DNA from 2 places in the Paenibacillus sp. FSL H8-0079 genome. Region 1 is predicted to be linked to the other one. Evidence: riboswitches for the same ligand, from Rfam matches in the RefSeq annotation. Region 1 holds a riboswitch; the other holds the start of a gene.
What was found. A riboswitch is a leader RNA that binds a small molecule or an ion and turns the genes downstream of it on or off. The one in region 1 is predicted to bind S-adenosylmethionine.
Positions count from the first base shown of each region.

Region 1 (7,988 bases):
CTCCTTTACGATTCCTGTCTATAGTGCAGGGTTAACGTTGCGGATTCTGCGATTTGCCGCCATGTTTAGTGCAGCTATACTCGGACTGTATGGCGTAGTTATGTTCTTCCTGCTTGTGTGTACACATCTGGCACGACTTTCGAGCTTTGGCGTGCCATATGTTGCCCCAGCAGTTCCTTATCACATGAATGAATGGAAGGATTTCGTTATCCGTGCTCCGTTAAATATGATGAGGTTGCGTCCCAAGATGACAAATCCGATAGATAAGGATCGAAAAAAATAATTGAATTGCTATCTACAGAAGGACTGGAGGTGAACTAAAGTGAGTGACTCCCAAGGAAAGCTAACCACGACGCAGGCCGTTGTAATTATTGTCAATTACATGCTCGGTGCCGGGATATTGACGTTACCTCGAACGACCAGCAAGGCTGTCGGAACACCAGATGTCTGGATTTCCATCATCCTGTCTGGACTGATTATTACTGGTATCGGAATCATTATGGTTACCCTGTGTCGCAGATTTCCGGGGAAAACCGTGTTCCAGTTCACCCGTGAAATTACGGGGAGCTGGATCGCTTACATACTGGGCGGTGCCATGATTATGTATTTCATGGTCATTGCCGCTTTCGAAATAAGAGTCATGGCTGATGTGACAGGAATGTATCTACTCGAACGCACCCCCACTTGGCCGATTGTGATGGTCTTCATGTGGATCGGTATATATATGATCTCAGGTGGACTTGGTGTCATTGTTCGTGTGTTTGAGATCATTCTGCCGATTACGATCATCATATTTGTCATTGAAATTCTACTTAGTAACCAGCTATTCGAGATTGGTAATCTGAGACCTGTGCTCGGAGATGGGATTATGCCTGTTTTCAAAGGACTGAAGCCTTCACTACTGTCATATACGGGATATGAGGTGATGTTAATCATGACTGCCTATATGAAAAATCCGAAGAAGAGCAATAAGGCGATGAGCTGGGGGATACTCGTATCCACCATTATTTATTTGATCACGGTTGTGATGGTTATAGGCAGTTTATCGCTCGATGGGATCAAAACTCGTACCTGGCCAACGCTGGATTTGGTAAGAAGCTTCGAGATTCAAGGTCTGATATTTGAGCGATTTGAGTCTTTGTTGCTTGTTATCTGGATTATGCAAATTTTTTCGACAACAGCGATTACACATTACTGCGCTTCGGTGGGCATTCGTGACTTGTTTCGCACCAAAAAAATCAAAGGTATTATGTATGGTCTGCTTCCGGTCATTTATGTGACAGCAATGATGCCTAAAACGGTGGATGATACCTTTGCACTGGGGGATATGCTGGGCAATGCATCCGTGTTGTTATTTGCCATCTTACCTCTGATACTGTTGTTGTTAAGTCTGGTTCGTAAAAAAGGAGGCAAGCATGCATGATTCCATTCCGTATGCTCTTACGTGTAGTATCTGCCTTGTGCATTCTGTTGACGCTATCTGGATGCTGGAGCAGCCGGGAGGTAGAGGATTTAAGTCTCTATGTTGGTCTTGGAATCGATGTCGGCAAAGAGACACAATTTGAGAAAGACATCGCTGCTCAGGGAGGTACATATCCAAAGAAGAACTATGTGACCGCTACGGTGCAGATCGCTCCAGGTTTCTCCAACAGTCAATCGAGCCAGCAATCCGGTTCGCCTTCTTCCGGCAAAACATCCTATTCCAATGAACAACTTTCTGGAGATTCTTTGCTGCAAATCTTCCGTCAGTTTGCGTTAAGGCGGGATCGGCCTCTCATCGGACATCATCTGAAGGTGATCGTCATCTCCAAGGATATTGCCAAAAAATATGGTTTGGACCAACTGCTTGATTTTGTCCTTCGAGATAATGATATACGTCCCAACTGTCTCGTACTGATAAGTCATCATCGTGCGGTAGATGTGCTATCTTCGCAGGACCCTTCTCGAATTCCAGCTTTCTATCTAACAGGGATCACGAACAATTCGTATCTATCCAACAAAGTCCTGGAACCAGTGTTGTTATCCAAGCTAGACGCCCAAATGCAGTCCGGTTCCAGCTTCCTGCTCCAGAATGTATTGAATTCGGATGGAGAGGACAAGTTCTCCGGAGGCAGCATATTCGATGGGAAAACGACCAAATTCCTCGGAGAACTTAGTCAAACGGATCTGGAAGGTTTATCGTGGCTCAAGCCCAAAGAACAAGGAGGGGTCTTGAAGACACACAACAAACAGGGATTCACCGTTGTATATGAAATAAAGAAGAAAAAAGTGAAAATCATTCCCAAAGTGGTTGGCAATGATATTTCATTCGATGTGAAGATTGAATCCCAAGGCTGGCTGATGGAGGACTGGCGTGCTCCCGAGGAAGAGGAAAAAGGTGCTTACCTCAGAGAGTTGGAAAAGGAATTTTCTGATCTGGCCGAACAACAGATTCGACAGGTGTTATACAAAATTCAGCATACCTATAAAGCTGATGTGGCGGATTTTCGAGATAGCTTGCGTATCAAAGAACCAAAAACATGGAAGAAAATCAAAGATGATTGGGACCAAATCTTTAGCACTGTACCGATTACGTATGATGTAAAGATCACGATTACCAATCCGGGCTCTTCCACCGAATAGCGTAGAATGGGACATTTATTATTTAAATGTTGACACATTCATGATAGATCGCTATATTAGTAAAAAATCATTTTCTTATCCAGAGAGGTGGAGGGACTGGCCCTTAGAAACCTCAGCAACAGATCTGAAGGATACTGTGCTAATTCCAGCGGGTGAAAGCCTGATAGATAGGAGCGTTTGTTTTTATTTGTCAGTAACGGCGCACTCTTTAGGAAGAGTGGGTCTTTTTTGTTTTTTCTGGATGAAGAAGTAGGGGAGCAGCAGGTATGGAGAACAACAACGACAAAGGGCATTTTCAGCGGAAAATGCAGGCACGGCACGTAGTCATGCTCTCTCTCGGTGGAGTGATTGGAACGGGTTTATTCCTCAGCTCGGGTTACACGATTCAACAGGCGGGACCAATGGGAACCATTTTGTCTTATCTGATCGGAGCGATCGTTGTATATCTGGTGATGCTCTGTCTTGGTGAACTATCTGTTCACATGCCAGAAACAGGAGCGTTTCATAGTTATGCAGCCAAATATATCGGTCCAGCAACAGGCTACACGGTGGCTTGGTTGTATTGGTTAACCTGGACTGTTGCGCTTGGCTCCGAATTTACAGCCGCGGGACTGTTGATGCAGCGATGGTTTCCATCGGTAAATGTTTGGATATGGAGTGCGCTCTTTGCACTAATGATTTTCCTGTTCAATGCCTTAACGGTGAAATTATTTGCGGAATCCGAGTTCTGGTTCTCATCTGTCAAAGTAGTGACTATCGTAGTCTTTATTATGATCGGTGGCGCAGCCATGTTCGGATTCATTCCGATGGCGGATGCTGAACCGGCTCCGTTTCTATCAAATATTACCGCATCCGGGTGGTTCCCTCATGGAGCTACAGCGATACTGATGACTATGCTTGCTGTAAACTTTGCATTCTCCGGTACCGAATTAATCGGCATTGCCGCCGGGGAGACGGAGAATCCGGAGAAGACGATACCGAAAGCGATTCATACAACGCTGTGGCGTTTGGTTATTTTCTTCATCGGAACGATTGTTATCTTGTCTGCCTTGCTACCTATGTCGGATGCCAGTGTACTGGAAAGTCCGTTTGTAGCCGTAATGGAGCGAGTGGGAGTCCCCTATGCAGCAGACATTATGAACTTTGTTATTCTGACGGCGATTCTCTCTGCTGCCAATTCAGGCCTGTATGCTTCGTCGCGGATGCTCTGGTCTCTGGCTGACAAAAAAACGATCTCCCCGTGGTTTGCCAAATTGACCAAACAGGGTGTGCCATTGAATGCACTTCTAATCAGTATGGTTGGTGGTGCGCTGGCTTTGCTGTCCAGTGTCATTGCGCCAGGTACCGTGTATATTACACTGGTTTCCATTTCAGGTCTGGCTGTCGTTGCGGTATGGATGAGCATCAGCGCTTCCCAGTACATGTTCCGCAGACAGTATATCCGGGAAGGACATGCGGTCAAAGATTTGGTCTACCGCACACCGCTGTACCCGGCTGTACCAATTATTTCATTTATATTATGTCTGGCTTCATGCATAGGTATTGCTTTTGACCCGACACAGCGAATTGCACTGTATTGTGGGGTTCCATTTATCGCAGTGTGTTACGCCGCTTATTATCTGACAGAACGTGCGAACAAGAAAAGAGGACAATTACATGACGCAAGCACAACAGACTAATCCCATAGAACAGATCCTACGTGAACACTCAGTCATGATTCTGGATGGAGCGCTGGCGACCGAACTTGAACAGCATGGATGTGATCTGGATGATCCGCTCTGGTCTGCCCGTGTGTTAATTGAGAATCCAGATGTCATCGTTCAGGTCCATGCGGATTATTTTCGAGCAGGAGCCGACTGTGCGATTACATCCAGTTATCAGGCGACGGTGGATGGTTTCCGCAAGAGAGGGATTGGTGAACAGGCAGCACTGGAGCTGATCCGCAAGACGGTGGAGCTGGCTGCACAGGCGAGAGATGACGTGTGGGCAGAAGTGCAGAGTGATTTAGTAGGAAGAGAAAGTTCGACAGGTCAGCTTGTAGAAGCTCCTTCGGTACGTTCCCAGAACGTGGAGCACGAGGAGCATATAACAGATCGTACAGTAGATCGCGAAGGAGATTGTTTTCGTCCACGTCCAATTATTGCCGGGTCCGTTGGGCCATATGGCGCCTATCTGGCGGATGGTTCAGAGTATGTGGGACATTACGGCGTGTCGGATGAGACACTTGTTGCATTTCACCGTCCGCGTATGGCGGCGTTGATTGAAGCGGGGGCTGACATTTTGGCTTTTGAGACCATTCCTTCGTTGCAGGAAGCACAGGTGCTGGTTGATCTACTGAAGGAGTTTCCTCATGCGTATGCTTGGCTATCTTTTTCTTTAAAAAACGGGACAAGCATCAGCGAGGGTACACCACTTGAGGTATGTGCACAGACGTTTGGCTCCGAGCCGCAGATTGTGGCGATTGGCCTGAACTGTGCTCCGATGGAAGTGGTGACGGAAGCCGTAGGTATTCTCAGCCGTGCCAGTGACAAACCTGTTATTGTGTATCCGAACTCGGGAGAAGTGTACGATGCAGCAACGAAGACGTGGAGCGGACAGGGTACTTGTGGCAGCATGAGTGATGCTTCGGAGCAGTGGGTTGCTGCGGGCGCGAAAATTATTGGCGGCTGCTGCCGAACAACGCCACATCAGATTGGTGCACTTGCGAAGAAATGGCGGAAGTAGATCATATCATTATGAAAAGCCTTTCCACATCTAAAATGTACCCTATAAGATGGACACTTTGAAAAAAGCCCATCTTATAGGGTACTTTGTTTATAATGAAAAAAAACGATGTTGGAGCGGAAATGTTATGACGAAAAGATTACTGACGAAGAAAGAACAAGAACAACTAAAACGGAATCCAAATGTGATCGCTGTTAGTGAAAAGGCGATTACGTATACCGATGAATTTAAGCGCCATTTCATTGCACAAAATGAACAGGGTAAACTGCCACGAGACATTTTTGAAGAAGCGGGCTTAGATGTTGAATGTATTGGTTTAGAGCGTGTCCGTTCTTCTGGAAAACGTTGGCGTGCTTCGTATCGTGAAGCGGGTGTAGAAGGCTTACAGGATACACGTAAAACGAATTCAGGTCGCCCTTCGGAACGTGAATTAACATTAGAACAAAAGATTGAACGATTAGAAGCAAAAAATCAATTGTTACGAGCGGAAAATGAACTGCTAAAAAAGCTCGATCTACTCGAAAGGCAGATGTTGAAAAAGAAATAAAAGTGGCTGTAGAGCTGAAGTTTGAACTCATTTATCGGACGATCAGAACGTATAAATTGAAGCGGTTGGTCAGCTATCTATGCGATATTATGGAAGTATCACGTTCGGGTTATTACAATTACTTCACTGAAAAATCAGCGCAAAAGCGTATAGCTGAAGCCGAAGCAGATGAGATGGTAAAGGAAATGATTTTAAAGGCCTATCGATTCCGTGGACGTAAAAAAGGAGCACGCCAAATTAAAATGACATTAGAAAATCAGTACAAGATGACGTACAACTTGAAGCGGATTCGTCGGATCATGAAGAAATTTGAAATCATCTGTCCCATTCGAAAGGCTAATCCAGCCCGTAGAATGGCAAAAGCAACGAAAGAACATCGCACATGTCCAAACGAATTACAGCGCAATTTTAAGCCAGGCGAGGCGGGAAAGGTGTTATTAACCGACATCACCTATTTAACGTACAAAGGCAACCAGCGAGCTTATTTATCAACCATGAAAGACGCACAGACGAATGAGATTTTAGCGTATGAAGTGTCTTCTTCGTTACGCATAGACATTGCGCTGAACACGCTTCATCAATTGAAGAAACACCGACATATCACAAAAGATGCGTTAATCCATTCCGATCAAGGCTTTCATTATACGAACCCACAATTCCAATCCGTAGTGAAAAAAATGGGGTTAACTCAATCCATGTCACGACGAGGAAACTGTTGGGATAACGCTCCCCAAGAATCATTCTTTGGGCATTTTAAGGATGAAACGAATATCAAAGAATGCGAAACATTAGAAGAAGTAAAACGAGAAATTAAGAGTTATATGACGTACTATAATCATTATCGAGGGCAATGGAATTTGAAAAAGCTGCCGCCTGTAAAATACAGACAGCAGCTTCAACAAGTTGCCTAGTTTTTTTTCAAAATGTCCTTTACAAAGGGTACACTTTAATCCTATAAAGGAGTGGAAAGGCTTTTTTTATTGTGTTACTAGATCCTTATTACATTATTCGATAACCAGCATACGTGGTGATGTTTCCCGAATGATTCGGGAAGAAAACCATGAGCCAAGACCTGCTGCAATGATGCTTAGGAAGGCGAACAGTATCATTTCACCCCAATTCAGAATCAATGGAAGTTGCACGATACCATAATTGGAAAGGACCATTTCGAGCAGAAGAGGTAGCACATATACGCCTACGAAAATACCCAGTATTGCTCCTATGGCGGACAACACAACCATTCCCAGGGTGAGCGATAATCGGATTTGACGGGATGTCATCCCCAGCGATTTGTATATCCCGTACGTTCTGCTCTCTTTGCGAATATTGATTCGACAGGTACTGAAAATAATGATGAAGGTCACAACGATGAACAATAATCCAATCAGGCTTATGGGATAGATTAGGATATTAGCAGCTTCCGCATAGACTGAATCGAGCAACGTCTTCTGGGTGACTATCGAAGCGAAATCTTTAAATTGTTCATTCAATTCCCCGGCAACCTTATCCGCTTGTGCCATATCGTTTACATTGATGAAGATGGCATCAAATTCACCATAACCAGGGTTCACACTTCTCATGGCATCGATGGTGATTCGGCCTGAAACAGACATGTTGGCGATCGCCTGATAGATGCCTGTGATGAGGAATGTACGCTTTTCTCCTTCAATATAGATGTCGATGAGATCACCGAGATCTTTGTTTGATGTTTTGGCTACACCTACACCAATGGCAATTTCATTTGCGTGCTGTGGGTTATCCCCTTTTAACGTTTCGAATCCAAGCTCCTGATAACTCCCGTCCAGTACACTCAAGTTGAGACTGATGGATTGGCCCTTTACTGTTGTTGAAGATTCCGGGCTAATTACACCTGTGATGTTCCCTTGCCAGCCTACATTGCGGATCCTCAAATCCTGCGCTAACACGTGCTTAAGTTCAGCCTTGGGGAAGTTACTTTTGTTCACTACGACTGCTGCGATGTTGGCATTGTCATATCCCCATTTGGCTGCTGTCTGTTCAATTCCGATTATACTGGTCAGCAGCACATATCCCAAGACTAGTACGGAGGAAGCTATGGTGGTCAGTAAAAGTGTGA
Region 1 covers NZ_CP150300.1:5,752,889-5,760,876, reverse strand. Annotated here, with positions in the region: gene MHI06_RS25785 (spore germination protein) at 1-283, shown strand, start outside; gene MHI06_RS25780 (spore germination protein) at 323-1,423, shown strand; gene MHI06_RS25775 (Ger(x)C family spore germination protein) at 1,420-2,622, shown strand; SAM riboswitch class I at 2,695-2,796, shown strand; gene mmuP (S-methylmethionine permease) at 2,889-4,301, shown strand; gene mmuM (homocysteine S-methyltransferase) at 4,279-5,346, shown strand; one part of gene MHI06_RS25760 (IS3 family transposase) at 5,474-5,855, shown strand; one part of gene MHI06_RS25760 (IS3 family transposase) at 5,855-6,804, shown strand; gene MHI06_RS25755 (FtsX-like permease family protein) at 6,898-7,988, opposite strand, start outside.

Region 2 (7,988 bases), 2.9 Mb from region 1:
CCAATTACAAATGTTCTGTATGGTTCAGGGTGCATGCGTTTCATAATGACATTCGCAGCTGCCCCGATTTTGTCCACTTCATTGGATTCAAATAGCTGAATCGTGTCTTCCAAGTCCAAACGTTCGCCCCGAAGGGCTTTATCTAAGATACGGTCTACCGTACTCATCGTAAAAAAGCCTCCCTCATGAAGAGAAATTATATAACGATCCGTCCCAACTTGTTTAAGAGAAGCAAGTTCTGGTGGCAACATCGTATTTCTGTACTCCACATATCGTAACACAGGTTACATGTGAAAAAAAGCACCTTATGTACAGGTGCTTTAAAAATAAGTAAAAATTTTTACATATGGAATCAAATTTATTCGATATTAAACGATACACTTAGGCGTTTTGGGGTACCCACTTTTCCTAGGATTCCTGAAGTGCTTGTTCCAAATCTACAATCAGATCTTCAATGTCTTCGAGACCCACCGAGAAACGCAGCAGCCCATCTGTAATGCCTCGGTCACGGCGAACCTCAGCCGGCATTGCCGCATGAGACATCATCGCTGGGTAAGACAGAATGCTCTCCACAGCTCCCAAGCTTACAGCAACAATGGGTAGCTTCACCCGGTTAAGAACTGCTTTCGCGCGATCGCCTGAACCAACGTCAAACGAAACGACAGCTCCATACCCCGTTGACTGGCGCTCATGTGCCTCACGGCCCGGATGATCCTCCAGTCCAGGATAAAAAACAGCGGTAATATCACTGCGCTCATTAAGCCAAGCCGCCAGTTTGGCTGTGCTCTGTTCGCTGTGAGCCATGCGAGCTCCCAAGGTTTTCATGCCGCGCATCAGAAGCCAGGATTCTTGAGCCCCAAGTACAGTTCCGAGTCCATTTTGCAACTGTTTCAGTTGTACGCCAAGTGATTCCGTGCGAGCAACGGCTAACCCTGCCAGTACATCACTGTGACCTCCGAGAAACTTCGTAGCACTATGTACGACGATATCCACGCCCAGCTCAATTGGACGCTGATAGTAAGGTGTCATAAAAGTGTTATCCAGAATCGTGATCAGGTCATTTTCCTTCGACCAGTCAGTCACAGCAGCGATATCCGTGATTCGCAGTGTCGGGTTGGACGGTGTTTCCATATAAACTGCCTTGGTGTTCGGCTTGAGCGCCGCTTTTACTTCATCTATATTGGTCATGTCTACAAAGGTCGTCTCGATCTGCATACGGCTCAATATGGAAGTAAGCAAACGATACGTACCTCCATATACATCTTCCGTTACAATCATATGATCCCCTGCGGAGAACATCATGAACACACTGGAAATCGCGGCCATTCCCGATGAATAGGCGAATCCTCGCGCTCCACCCTCCAGCAGTGTGATGTAATCTTCCAGTGCCTGACGTGTCGGATTACCCGAACGACTGTAATCATGTTGAGGCGGATTGAAGATATCAAAATGATGGAACGTTGAAGCTTGATAGATCGGTACACTGGAAGCTCCAGTCGTTTTGTCGATCTCATCACCGAAATGAAGCAATTTGGTATTGAATTTCAACTCGGAATTTGGCTTGTTATTGGACTCACTCATGATGCACGCCTCCTTCAACTTCCTGTTGTGCAACGGTAAGCGCATTGCCGAGATCTGCTATCAGATCATCCGCATGTTCAATGCCCACGGAGAACCGGAGCAGACGGTCATCCACACCTACAGCCTCACGAATTTCAAGCGGTATATCCGCATGCGTTTGTACCGCCGGGTAAGTCATAAGAGATTCGACTCCACCGAGACTTTCGGCAAAAGCAATGAGTTTGATATGACGCAGCAATGGTTCAACATAACGTGCATCCTTCACTTTGAAAGAGAAGATACCTGTGTTACCCGTGGATTGTTTATTCTGCACCGCATACCCCGGATGATCCGACAGGCCTGGATGATACACTTCACCCACTGCTGGATGCTCAAGCAAGTATTTGGCAATGGTAAGCGCATTGTATTCATGACGCTCCATGCGAAGAGCCAGCGTTTTCATGCCTTTCATTAACTGGTAAGAGTCACTTGGAGACAACACGGCGCCAATGGAATTATGCAGGAACGCCATTTCCGCAGATAATGCCTCACCCTTGGTTATGATTAATCCGGCTAACACATCATTGTGTCCGCCCAGATATTTGGTAGCACTATGAATGATGATATCGGCACCCAATTCAATCGGACGTTGGAAAAATGGAGTCAGCAACGTGTTGTCAACAATTGTCAACAGGTTGTAACTTTTCGCCCAGGAAGCGACGGCTTCCACATCTGTAATCATCATCAGCGGATTCGTTGGTGTCTCGATGAATACAGCTTTGGTATTCGGTTGACGAACATTCTCCAGTGCTGCAAGGTCATTCGTGTCCACATAACTTGCAGTTACGCCGAAACGAGACAGGATGCGTTCAAGTAGACGATAGGTTCCGCCATACAGATCCAGCGATACAATCAGATGATCCCCTTGACCAAACATGGCAAAGATGGTTTGCAGCGCGGCCATACCTGAGCTACAGGCAAACCCTGCATCACCGGACTCCAGCGCTGCAGCTGCTTCTTCCAACACTTTGCGTGTTGGGTTGGTCGTACGAATATAATCAAACCCCGTGCTTTGACCAAGCTTCGGGTGGCGAAACGCAGTGGATTGATAGATCGGAAAGTTAATGGCGCCTGTTACCGGTTCATTGATGGACCCAATTTGTGCTAAGCGGCTTTCGATTTTCAACTTGTTGTTGTCTTCCATTGCTGCATCCTCCTGTAATCTCGATTAGATTTGCGGGCCAATATCGTAAGGTGTTTCTTGATACACATAGTAATTGAGCCAATTAGAGAATAATAAGTTGGCATGAGCACGCCAAGTAGCCGGTGGCACACGGGAAGGATCATCATTCGGATAATAATGTCTAGGTAATGCAATATCCATCCCTTTCGCTGCATCCCGGTCATACTCCCACTTTAATGAGAAAGGGTCATACTCGGCATGTCCTGTAGCAAAAATCTGTTTGCCGTCTTTGGTAGCAACCAGGAAAATACCAGCTTCCTCGGATTCAGCCAAAATCTCTAATTTCTCATTCTTTTCAATATCTTCGCGTCGCACTTCCGTATGACGGGAATGTGGAACGTTGAATACTTCATCAAATCCACGCAACAACGGAACATGAGGCTTGTTGATGGTATGTGGGAAAACCCCAAAACACTTCTCATCAAGCGCAACCTTGGGTACATCGAAATGATGGTATAAACCTGCCTGGGAAGCCCAGCATATATGCAGGGTTGAAGTCACATTGGTTTTGGTCCATTCGAAGATCTCCTGGATTTCATTCCAATAGTTCACGTCTTCGAAATCCATCTGTTCCACAGGGGCACCCGTAATGATCATTCCATCGAAACGACGATGCTCAATCTCATCGAAGGTTTTGTAGAACAGATCCAAATACTCCTGAGACGTATTCTTCGACGTATGGGATTTGGGATGTACCAGAACGACATCCACCTGAATGGGCGTGTTTCCCACCAGACGAAGCAATTGTGTTTCGGTCGTTTCCTTTGTGGGCATCAGGTTTAATATAGCGATACGGAGTGGACGAATATCCTGCTGGTATGCAGAAGTTTCATCCATGACGAAGATATTCTCTCCTTCAAGGACTTCTTTTGCTGGTAGCGTATCGGGTATTTTGATTGGCATGGGTAGTCTAACTCCTCCTTGTGCATAAATAGATGCAGCCACTGCTGGCTTGATGTCTTCACATCAATACAGTTGTAGGCTGCCATGAGCTTGTCTACAACCATTGGATTGAAGTTCCATCCAAAGTTACGACAATCTCAAGTTCCTTAGCGAAAATCACTGCTGAGAAGTCGGGGCATATGACAAAGACCTTCCTCGGATTTCGAGAAAGGTCATATGTAAATAGATATGCGCCTCTCTCATCTCTCAGTTACAACAGTGCCACTTGACACTTGGTCGCTGCAAGAATTAGCACCGTGCGGTATACCGCCGGTTGCCGGGTTTCATCGGGCCAGTCCCTCCACCTACTCTTGATAAGATTTCGCTGTATTAGATTGTAATTTAATGTGGTTCACCGTCTACTTTATTACATTAATGCCCTCACGTCAAGTTGCAGTTCTACGTCTGCTTTCCAGATCGGAACCGTTCATCATCCGTTGTCATACACTGCCTCAGGGCGCGAAATAGACACATTTTTGCGCTTGAAAGCACCTTGTACCAGCGGTATACTAAACAAGGTGTTATAAACCCTTATGTGAGAGGTGACATATTAAATGGATGGCGACCCGAGGCCTGACTGGCAGCCGAATTCCGACAAACTGCATAGAGAATTGACATCAGCATGCCGGCAGCGGGACGTGACTTCCGTTTGATTATATAGTGAACGCAGCCCTGATCTCCAGGCTCCGCTGCCGACCGGCTGATTTGTTCTTTTTGCGCCCATAATGATAATATCCGCCAAGTTGGCGGGTGCAGAAGGAGTAGATTAACAATGAAAATCCGGTTGGTTAACAACGGTGTATTTATTCCGGTGGACGACATTCAGCAGGCGCTGACTCCACCAGCGGAAGGATTTTACTGGATTGATGCGGACGTAGACGATTTGGCGGTACTTCAGCCGCTGTTCTTGATGCATGATCTGGCAGTGGAAGATTGTCTCAGTGATGAAGAACAACGTCCGAAGATTGAAATTTATGAGAACCATTACTTTATTGTGATTAATAGCATCCGTTTTGATGATGAAGAGATTTTTCTACGTGCGGTGAACTTGTTCCTCGGCAGACATTTCATTATTAGTGTTACGAAGCAGAAGGTCAGCGAATTGCGCACCCTGAAGCCCATCCTGTGGGAACAGGAAATCAGTACACCGGATCGTCTGCTCTACCTGCTGGTTGACTTGATTGTTGATAATTATTTCACCGTAGGTGACCGAATTGAAGCTCGGATCGAGAAGCTTGAGGAAGACATTCTGATGCACACCAAAAAGTCACATCTGAATGAAATCATCGGACTGCGCAGTGAGATTCTGTGGCTGAAAAAAGTCCTTGGACCTCAGAAAGAGGTCATTAATACACTGAACAAAAAAGATCTGCGTCTCATCGATGATCAACTGCAAAAGTATTTCAGTGACATCTATGAGAATGCTGTAAAAATATCTGAAACCTTTGAAACATATCGCGACCTGATGGGCAACTTACGAGAAGCCTACCAGTCCAGTATTGCGAACCGGGCGAATGAGATCATGCGTGTGTTTACTGCCATTACCACGGTCTTCATGCCGCTGACGGTCATTACGGGTATATACGGAATGAACTTTACGAATATGCCAGAGCTTAACTGGAAATACAGCTATTTTGTTGTGATTGGCCTGATGGTAACACTGGGCCTGAGCATGTTCTTCATTTTCCGCAAAAAAGACTGGGTATGAACTCGTATGAAATAACAAAGACGAAGCGCTCCTGTGGGAGAAACGCCTCGTCTTTTTTTCATTTCCTTCACCTAACCAACATTCTGCTCTGTCTCTGCATGCCGACGAAAACGGATTCGAATCATGCGCAGTCTTTCATAGACCTGCTCCAGACTTCCTCCGTCAGGCTTCTCTCCTCCATACACCTTATGTAATACTGGCTTCAGGAACGTATCTCCCAGCTCCTCATACGCGCTCCATACGGCCTCTTGTTCGTTCTCTGGCATAACTGCCAACTCTACATCAAGAAGACAATCGGTGTCATAACCTTCAAGATCCAGTGTCTCTAACAGCTCAATCAACTCACGTCGGGATAATCCGGATCGATTAACAATCTCCTCTAACGTAAAACCTTCCTTCATGCCTTCAAGCACTTGCTTACGCGTGGTGAACTTGTCGAGTTCCTGTTTGTACTTCTGCTCTCTCTGCTTGTATAACCAGCTCTCATACTCTTCTTCCTTCAGCGCCGTGTATACCCAGTCCAGCGGGAATGTCGTTGAACGCTCCAACCCGTTCGTAATCTCCATCCATTCCGTACCATACTCGGTTGCTTTGCTCTCTCCTACGCCGGGCAGTTGCATCAGCTCATCCATGGACTGTGGAACAAAGGCACTGATCAAACGCAGCAGACGATTTGTTGCAATAAAATACGGTGCCTTCCGGTCAGACACAACTCTCTTCCTGCGCCATGTGCACAGATCCGTATATAACTGCTCGTTGCCGTATAGTTCACTATAACAATGGAGCCGCTGCCCACCATAACTGCGTGACTTCAGATCATCATTCTCGTGGAATAACCCCTGCAACTGCGGTCGGTACCCCTCACTCATCTGTATGGCAAGCTGATGACGGTAGATATGAAGTAGCTCCTCCCAAGAGGTCCCTTCGTACCAGATGCTGTCCTCACGTTCTCCTTCCTCGTAGCGACTCCATCCCAGCTGCCAGCTATCGTCCTCTTCCCCAATCCATAGCTGCGCATACTCTGCATTCTGATCTGACAATCTGGACAATCTGTTCATGAAAATGACTTCCATTTTCCGTTCCCTCCCTTTGACATTTCAGCCTATACAGGTTAGATATGCTAACTACAGGCAGCAAAAAAAACACCTCTCCTGCAAAATTCATGCAAGAGAGGTGCTTCCTCATTAACCGTACTATGCTGTTGCCCATATCATACCACAATGGTAAAATTCGTCAATCCCTTATTGTACTACTTGTTCAGCGCTAATTTGGCAAGCGCCAGCGAACCACACAGCCCTGCATTGTCACCAAGTCCTGGTGATACAATATACTGGTCAATGTCGGATTGAAGTGCCGGATGCTGAACATATCCTGCAAGCAACTCCTGCAGTTTGCTACGAACCATTGGGAACAGATGCTCCTGCTTCATTACCCCGCCACCCATTACGATTTTCTGCGGTGAGAGAATCAGAACATAGTTCATCAGTGCGTGTGCCAGGTAATGTGCTTCGATCTCCCATGCTTTATGATCTGCGGGCAGTTCATAAGCCGGTTGCTCCCAACGTTTGTTAATGGCCGGTCCTGCTGCAAGGCCTTCGAGACAGTCACCATGATACGGACAGAAACCTTCGTATGTATCCTCCGGATGTCTGCGTACAATGATATGTCCCATCTCTGGATGTGACAATCCATGGACCATTTTACCGCCAACTACAGCACCTGCACCAATGCCTGTACCCACAGTGATATACAGACAGCTCTCAAGACCTTGTGCAGCGCCCCAGGTTGCTTCTCCAAGTGCCGCGCCATTCACATCCGTATCAAATGTCATCGGTACATCAAAATGCTCCTTGAGCTTGCCAATCACGTTATACTGTCCCCAATGTGGTTTCGGTGTTGTTGTGATATAACCATACGTTGGGCTTCCTTCAATCGGATCAATCGGGCCAAATGAACCTACGCCCAGCGCTTCAATGCCTTTGCCTTCAAAAAATGAAATCACTTGAGCCATGGTCTCTTCCGGTGTCGTCGTGGGAAAACTTACGCGTTCCAGAACTTCTCCATTTTCCGTGCCAATACCACATACAAATTTGGTTCCGCCTGCTTCAATTGCGCCTAAGATCGTCATGTTAGTCACACTCCCAAGTTAGTTTAATAGGAATTGATATTATTTTAATTAATGACACTGTAATTACCCTGCTACTTAATCTCCAGCTTGGACAATCGTTTCATCAACGTCTGCCTCCAGCTGTCTGACAGCGCAGGAATGGCCAGCAGCGCCTGAATACCTTCAGCATTTTCTTTCCCCTGATGCATAATTCGATTGGCTTCAAGAACCGTCATTGAGGCTGGATCGGTGTTAATCCGTCGAAATATCGACGAAGGCCTTACCTCCCCTTCTTGCAGTACACGAAAGTAAAAGCCGGTATGTCCACTCTCCTGAAAATAAACAGGTAGCTCCTTATAGTCATACCTCGCACCCAGCTTGAAGCAAGGTTGTCTGGGCTGACTGACCTGCACCGTGGCTTCGCCCAA
Region 2 covers NZ_CP150300.1:1,988,161-1,996,148, reverse strand. Annotated here, with positions in the region: gene mqnC (cyclic dehypoxanthinyl futalosine synthase) at 1-167, opposite strand, end outside; gene MHI06_RS09100 (PLP-dependent transferase) at 409-1,581, opposite strand; gene MHI06_RS09095 (PLP-dependent transferase) at 1,574-2,764, opposite strand; gene metA (homoserine O-succinyltransferase) at 2,789-3,706, opposite strand; SAM riboswitch class I at 3,943-4,066, opposite strand; gene corA (magnesium/cobalt transporter CorA) at 4,518-5,453, shown strand; gene MHI06_RS09080 (HRDC domain-containing protein) at 5,525-6,526, opposite strand; gene MHI06_RS09075 (ROK family protein) at 6,703-7,581, opposite strand; gene MHI06_RS09070 (MOSC domain-containing protein) at 7,653-7,988, opposite strand, start outside.
Region 2: linked by a shared signal. The riboswitch ahead of metA (homoserine O-succinyltransferase) and the one ahead of mmuP (S-methylmethionine permease) in region 1 are both predicted to bind S-adenosylmethionine.